2 linked regions of the Prosthecomicrobium sp. N25 genome follow. The protein of the gene in region 1 interacts with the protein of each later gene in a pairwise test. Links are inferred from orthologs where the notes say so. Each region holds a gene or a part of one and is shown on either strand. Other genes may lie near its edges.

Evidence for each region. The genes of interacting proteins can lie anywhere in the genome.
Region 2: the proteins of WBG79_RS20325 (region 1) and WBG79_RS18410 interact in binary tests that used the Escherichia coli proteins (3 or more experiments, as listed by UniProt). The link is inferred for Prosthecomicrobium sp. N25 from one-to-one orthologs.

What each region holds. Positions count from the first base shown.
Region 1 is NZ_JBBCAT010000003.1:250,997-254,504, reverse strand. What follows is about bases 208-3,198. They hold WBG79_RS20325 (sulfate/molybdate ABC transporter ATP-binding protein), read right to left. Parts: upstream 2,252-3,198; coding sequence 1,163-2,251; downstream 208-1,162. Other genes in these bases: cysT (sulfate ABC transporter permease subunit CysT), read right to left, coding at 3,134-3,198; cysW (sulfate ABC transporter permease subunit CysW), read right to left, coding at 2,263-3,141; WBG79_RS20330 (hypothetical protein), read right to left, coding at 562-1,077. Also shown: WBG79_RS20335 (LacI family DNA-binding transcriptional regulator), read right to left, coding at 1-160; more of cysT, read right to left, coding at 3,199-3,508. UniProt on the Escherichia coli protein: Part of the ABC transporter complex CysAWTP involved in sulfate/thiosulfate import. Responsible for energy coupling to the transport system.
Region 2 is NZ_JBBCAT010000002.1:766,236-769,751, forward strand. The notes cover bases 142-3,140. They hold WBG79_RS18410 (glutamate-5-semialdehyde dehydrogenase), read left to right. Parts: upstream 142-994; coding sequence 995-2,287; downstream 2,288-3,140. Other genes in these bases: proB (glutamate 5-kinase), read left to right, coding at 142-998; WBG79_RS18415 (nicotinate-nucleotide adenylyltransferase), read left to right, coding at 2,374-2,976; WBG79_RS18420 (hypothetical protein), read right to left, coding at 2,989-3,140. In the rest of the region: more of proB, read left to right, coding at 1-141; more of WBG79_RS18420, read right to left, coding at 3,141-3,315; fsa (fructose-6-phosphate aldolase), read right to left, coding at 3,330-3,516. UniProt on the Escherichia coli protein: Catalyzes the NADPH-dependent reduction of L-glutamate 5-phosphate into L-glutamate 5-semialdehyde and phosphate. The product spontaneously undergoes cyclization to form 1-pyrroline-5-carboxylate.

The sequences.
Region 1 (3,508 bases):
AGCCGAGCTGGGCGCTCGCCCGCTCGACGCGCTCCCGCGTCTCGGGCTTGACCTGCGGCGAGCCCTTCAGCACCAGCGATACGGTCGACTTCGAGACACCCGCGGCGCGCGCGATGTCGACGATGGTCGCCGGCCGGCGCGGTTCGCGCGGCTTCGCCATGTCGTCTCCTCCCTTGCGTCCGCGCCGCCTTGTGGATCAGCGGCTGCGGTCACGCTCAGGATATTGGAACGTTCCGATGAGTTTGTAAAGGAGAATATAAATGTTGAAATTTCGTTCGTTTTTACAATAGTTTATGCGCACAAGTCGGCGAGTGCGTTGAAATTGGAACGTTCCATCTATAGCGCTGCCTTGAGGTCGGGCTCAAGACGGGCGGGCTCAAGACGGTGCTGCGGGTATCCCCTCCCGGGAGGCCCTCATCTTGCCCCAGGGCTCTGGAGCTGTCCCGGTCGACGCGGCCGGGACCGGGGAGCGGCATCGCCAACGGAGGCTCGGGGGCGGGGCCGGCCGGGCGTCCGGCGGCCGAGGACGGCGGCGATCTTCACCGCCGTCCCGGTTCGGCGTCAGCGGGCGGTCACGCCCGAGAGGATCTTCAGCGGGAGCACAGCCAGACGGGACTGGGTTTCGACGGCGATGCCGAGGCCGTCGAGGGCGGCGCGCTGCTGGGCGAGGATCCAGTCGGTCGGGGAGCCGCAGTCCCGGAGCGTGCGGGCCGAGGTCACCGCCCAGGCCATCTGCCGGGAGAGGATCGCGGACATCTCGTCGGCGACGACGCGGGTGGCGACGGGCAGGCCTCTGACGGCCCCGGACGCGCTGGCCACGGCTTCGTCGGACCCGGTCTCCCGGGCCGCCGTCTCGGCTTCGGCGGCGGTGTGCTCGGCGCGGCTCGTGAAGGCTTCGGAGGCGTCCTCGGCGCGGCTCGTGAACGCATCGGCGGCGTCCTCGCCGGCCTTGCGAGCGTCATCGCCCGCGTTGCGGGCGTACTCCGTCATCGCGATCACGCTCTCGGAGGCCGATGACGAGAGGTCGGCGGCGGTCCCGGTCGGGGCCGTCGTGGGGAATCGTGCCTTGTCGGCCATGCGTGCCTCATATTCCTGCTGTTGCGGTGCAGCAAGAACGCGTTCGGCACTGCAGGGGTTCCCGGGGCCGGCGGGGCGGACCGGGTCAGCGGGCTCCGGCGCCGGCGGCGCGGCGGGGCGCCTGGGCGGCGAAGGACTTGCCGTCGGCGAGGAACAGGCGCCAGCGCTGGGCCCGGAGCCCGATGCGGTCGCCCGCCGCGAGCGGGTGGTCGGCGGAGGTGTCGACCGTGACGGTCAGGTCGCGGCCGACTTCCACCTCGGCGCGGCGGCCGGGCCCGTGGCGGGTGACGCTGCGGACCACACCGGCGAGGCCCTGGCTCGGGGCCCCGACGTCCCAGTGCTGCGGGCGGACGAAGAGGCGGGCGGGGCCGTGGCCGACGACGTCGAGGCCGAGCGGCACGGGGCGGTCGTAGAGCCAGGCCTTGCCCTGGTCGAGGGTGACGGGGAGTTCGCTCGAGTCGCCGATGAACGAGAAGACGAAGGGGCTGGCGGGCGTGTCGTAGACCTCGTCCGGGGTGCCGACCTGCTCGATCCGGCCCTTGTCGAGGACCACGACCCGATCCGCGAGCTCGAGCGCCTCCTCCTGGTCGTGGGTGACGAAGACGGTGGTGTAGCCGGTCTCCTGGTGAATCTCGCGCAGCCACTTCCGGAGCTCCTTCCGGACCTTGGCGTCGAGCGCGCCGAACGGCTCGTCGAGGAGCAGCACCTTCGGGTCGACCGCGAGCGCGCGGGCGAGGGCCACGCGCTGCCGCTGGCCGCCGGAGAGCTGGGCCGGGTAGCGGTTCTCGAGGCCGGTCAGGCGGACGAGGTCGAGCAGGGACATGACGCGCTGGCGGATCTCGGCCTTGGACGGGCGAGCCGCGCGCGGGCGGACGGAGAGGCCGAAGCCGATGTTTTCGGCGACCGTCATGTGCTTGAAGAGGGCGTAGTGCTGGAACACGAAGCCGACGCCGCGCTCGCGCACGGGTGTCGCGGAGGCCTCCTCGTCGCCGAAGAAGATCTGGCCGCGGCTCGGCTGCTCCAGGCCGGCGATCGAGCGCAGGAGCGTCGTCTTGCCGGAGCCCGAGGGGCCGAGCAGCGCGAGCAGTTCGCCGGCGCGGATGTCGAGGTCGACGCCGTGAAGCGCCGGGAAGGTGCCGAAGTCCTTGGCGAGGTCGCGGATCCGGATTTCCATGGTCGTGCCTCTCAATGTCCCCTGGTGCCGCCGGCGAGGTGACCGCCGTAGCGCCATTCCAGGAAGGTCTTCAGGACGAGGGTGACGAGGGCGAGGGCGGCCAGCAGCGACGCCATCGCGAAGGCGGCCACGAACTGGTACTCGTTGTAGAGGATCTCCACGTGTAGCGGCATCGTGTTGGTCAGTCCCCGGACGTGGCCGGAGACGACCGAGACCGCGCCGAATTCGCCCATGGCGCGGGCGTTGCAGAGGAGCACGCCGTAGAGCAGGCCCCACTTGATGTTGGGCAGCGTCACGCGGACGAAGGTCGTCAACCCGGAGGCGCCGAGCGTCATGGCGGCCTCCTCGTCGGCGGTGCCCTGCTCCTGCATCAGCGGGATCAGCTCGCGGGCCACGAACGGGAAGGTGACAAAGATCGTCGCGAGCACCAGGCCCGGAACCGCGAAGATGATCTGGATCCCCTGGCTCTTCAGGAAGGGGCCGAGGTAGCCCTGGGCGCCGAAGAGGAGCACGTAGACGAGGCCCGAGACGACCGGCGAGACCGAGAAGGGCAGGTCGATCAGGGTGATCAGCAGGCTCTTGCCGGGGAAGCGGAACTTGGTGATCGCCCAGGCGGCGGCGATGCCGAAGACGAGGTTGGCCGGCACCGCGATGGCGGCGACGATCAGGGTCAGGCGGATCGCCGCCTGCGCGTCGGGCTCCCGGAAGGCCTCCAGGTAGGCGGCGGTGCCGTTGCGGAACGCCTCCACGAAGACCGCGACGAGCGGCAGGACCAGGAAGAGGGCCAGGAAGCCGAGCGCGACGGCGATCAGCACGGCGCGGGCCGCGAAGCCCTCGCCGGTGGCGGTCGCGGTGGCGGCGGCGGAGCGGGAAAACGCGATATCAGACATCGCCGTAGCGCCTCCGGCTCCAGGCCTGAATCAGGTTGATGACGAGCAGCATGAAGAAGCTCACGAGGAGCATGATGAGCGCGATGCCGGTGGCGCCGCGGTAGTCGAACTCCTCGAGCTTGATGACGATCAGAAGCGGGGCGATCTCCGACACATAGGGCATGTTGCCGGCGATGAAGATGACCGAGCCGTATTCCCCCACGCCGCGCGCGAAGGCGAGGGTGAAGCCGGTCAGGACGGCCGGCAGCAGCGGCGGCAGGAGGACGCGCGTCACCGTCACGAAGCGGGAGGCGCCGAGGGTGGCGGAGGCCTCCTCGATCTCCCGGTCGAGCTCCTGCATGAGGGGCTGGACGGTGCGGACCACGAA
Region 2 (3,516 bases), on another replicon or contig:
GGCTGATGCGGGGCGGGGCGGAGGTGATCCTGGTCTCGTCGGGGGCGATCGCGCTCGGGCGGGGGCGGCTGGGGCTGCCGAAGGGGGCGCTGGCGCTGGAGGAGAGCCAGGCGGCGGCGTCGGTCGGGCAGATCGCGCTGGCCAGGGCCTATTCGGAGGTACTCGGGGCGCGCGGCTTCACGGCCGCGCAGGTGCTCCTGACGCTCGAGGACACGGAGAGCCGGCGGCGCTACCTCAACGCGCGCTCGACCCTCGGGGTGCTGATCGAGCGCAAGGCCGTGCCGGTCATCAACGAGAACGACACGGTGGCGACGACCGAGATCCGCTACGGCGACAACGACCGGCTCGCCGCGCGCGTCGCGACCATGATCGGGGCGGACCTCCTGGTGCTTCTTTCCGACATCGACGGGCTCTACACGGCGCCGCCGAACGACGATGCGGACGCGCGGCTGATCCCGGTCGTGGAGCGGATCACCCCGGAGATCGAGGCGATGGCGGGCGGGGCCGGGTCGGAGCTGTCGCGGGGCGGCATGAAGACCAAGGTCGAGGCCGGCAAGATCGCCACGCGGGCGGGCTGCGCCATGATCATCACGCTCGGCAAGCGCATGAACCCGCTGGCGGCCATCGACCGGGGCGCGACCGCGACCTGGTTCCTCGGCGAGGGCAACCCGGTGACGGCGCGCAAGACCTGGATCGCCGGGTCGCTCGACGCACGCGGGTCCGTGCAGGCGGATGCGGGGGCGGTCCGGGCGCTCCGGTCGGGCAAGAGCCTGCTGCCGGCCGGGTGCCGGCGTATCGAGGGGCGCTTCTCGCGCGGCGACACGGTCGTGATCCTCGGGCCGGAGGGCGAGGAGGTCGGCCGGGGGCTTGTCGCCTTCGACGCCGAGGAGGCGAGCCAGATCCTCGGGCGCAAGACCCATGAAATCGAGGCCATCCTGGGCTACAAGGGGCGGGCGGCGATGATCCACCGCGACGACATGGTTCTGAGGGGCGAATGATGGGCGCCGAAGCGCGGGTGATCGAGGGCGGCTCGGTGGATGCCGTCATGCGGGAGATCGGGCTCAGGGCCCGGGCCGCGGCGCGGCGGCTGGCGACCGCCCCGACGGGGGCGAAGAACGCGGCGCTCGCCGCCATGGCGGCGCGGCTCAGGGCCTCGGCCAAGGCGATCCTTTCGGCGAATGCCGAGGACGTGGCGCAGGCGCGGCGCGACGGCATGGCGGCGAGCTTCGTCGACCGGCTCACCCTGACGGAGGCGCGCATCGAGGCGATCGCCAAGGGGGTCGAGGAGATCGCGGCGCTGCCCGATCCGGTCGGGCGCGTGCTGGCGGCCTGGGACCGGCCGAACGGGCTTCATATCGAGCGCGTCGCGACGCCGCTCGGGGTGATCGGCATCATCTACGAGAGCCGGCCCAACGTGACGGCCGACGCGGGGGCGCTGTGCCTTAAGAGCGGCAACGCGGCGATCCTGCGCGGCGGCTCGGATTCCTTCCGCTCGTCCGCGGCGATCGTGGCGGCGCTGCGCGACGGGCTCGCCGCGGCCGGGCTCGATCCGGACGCCATCCAACTCGTGCCGACGCGCGACCGGGCGGCGGTGGGCCTCATGCTGCGCGGGCTCGACGGGGCGGTCGACGTGATCGTGCCGCGCGGCGGCAAGAGCCTCGTGGCGCGGGTGCAGGACGAGGCGCGGGTGCCGGTCTTCGCCCATCTGGAGGGGATCTGCCACGTCTACGTGCACGCGGCGGCGGACCTGGAGATGGCGCGCCGCATCGTGGTCAACGCCAAGATGCGTCGGACGGGGATCTGCGGGGCGGCCGAGACGCTGCTGATCGACAGGGCGGTGGCGGCGAGCCACGGCCCGGCGCTGGTCTCCGCGCTGCAGGCGGCCGGGTGCCTGGTCAAGGGCGACGCGGCGGTCTCGGCGATGGCGCCGGGCGTGGAGCCGGCCACGGAGGCGGACTGGTCGACCGAGTACCTGGACGCCGTGATCTCGGCCAAGGTCGTCGACGGGCTCGAGGCGGCGGTCGACCACATCGAGCGCTACGGCTCCCACCACACCGAGGCGATCGTCACCGACGACGCGGAGGCGGCGGCGCGCTTCATGGCCGGGATCGACAGCGCCATCCTGCTTTGGAACGCCTCGACCCAGTTCGCCGACGGCGGCGAATTCGGCATGGGCGCGGAGATCGGCATCGCGACGGGCAAGATGCATGCGCGCGGCCCGGTCGGGGTCGAGCAGCTCTGCTCCTTCCAGTACCGGGTCACCGGAACGGGCCAGGTCCGGCCGTGACGGCGCCACCCCCGGGGGCCGCCGGGCCCGCCGCGGGCGCGACGAGGGGGCCGGAAGGCCCGGCGCGGGGCGTCGATCCGGCGGACCTGCGGATTCCGCCGGCCTATCCGGGCATGACGATCGGCCTGTTCGGGGGCTCGTTCAACCCGCCGCACCGGGGGCACGCGCATGTGGCCGAGATCGCGCTCGAGCGCCTCGGGCTCGATCGCGTCTGGGTGATGGTGACGCCGGGCAACCCGCTCAAGGAACGGCAGGGCCTGCCGTCGCTCGACCGCCGCATCGCGGCCACCCGGGCGACGATGCCGGATCCGCGGATCGTGGTGACGGGCTTCGAGGCGGCGCTCGGCTCGGCCTATTCCTGGGCGACGGTCCGCCACCTGACCCGCACCCGGCCGGGCGTCCGCTTCGTCTGGGTGATGGGGGCCGACAACCTCGGCACGTTCCACCGATGGCAGAACTGGCGGCGGATCGTCGACGCGGTGCCGATCGCGATCGTGGACCGTCCGGGATCGACGCTCGCCGCGCTGTCGAGCCGGGCCGCGGCCACCATGGTGCGCCATCGCGTCCCGGAGGCGGAGGCCTCCGCCCTCGCCGGGCGGGCGCCGCCGGCCTGGGTCTTCCTGCATGCGCCGAGGGTCCCGCTGTCGTCGACCGGGCTCAGGGCGGCCGGGCGCGGGCTCGCCGACTGACCCGCCCTTTCGTCAGCGCTTCCGGCTGTAGCGCTTGCTCGCCTCGGCGGCGGCCCATTCGGCGCGGGCGGCGCCGTCCGGCGTGATGCCGCGGGTCAGGCAGAACAGGCTGAAGCCGACCGGCTCGTAGCGGATGCGGACGGTCTTGATGCCGCGGCCGGTCATCTCGGCCTCGAAGGCCTGCGCCTCCTGCAGCCACTCGTCGTAGTCCTCGTAGAGGCGGTCCGGATCGGCCATCTCGGCCTTGGCGGCGTCGTAGTCCTCCCGGCGGAACCAGCAGATCGCCACGGCGCGCTGGCGCTCCGGGGCCGGCGCGGCCGCCTCGTTCGGCTTCGACATGGGCTGGCGCTCCCTCAGAGAATCGTCTGGCCGGTCTTGGCCCAGTCAGCCATGAAGGCCTGGATGCCCTTGTCGGTCAACGGATGGGCGACCAGCCCCTTCAGCACGGCCGGGGGGACGGTCGCCACGTCGGCGCCCGCGAGGGCGGCCTCCTTGACGTGGTTGGACGTCCGGATCGAGGCCGCCAGGATCTCGGTCTCG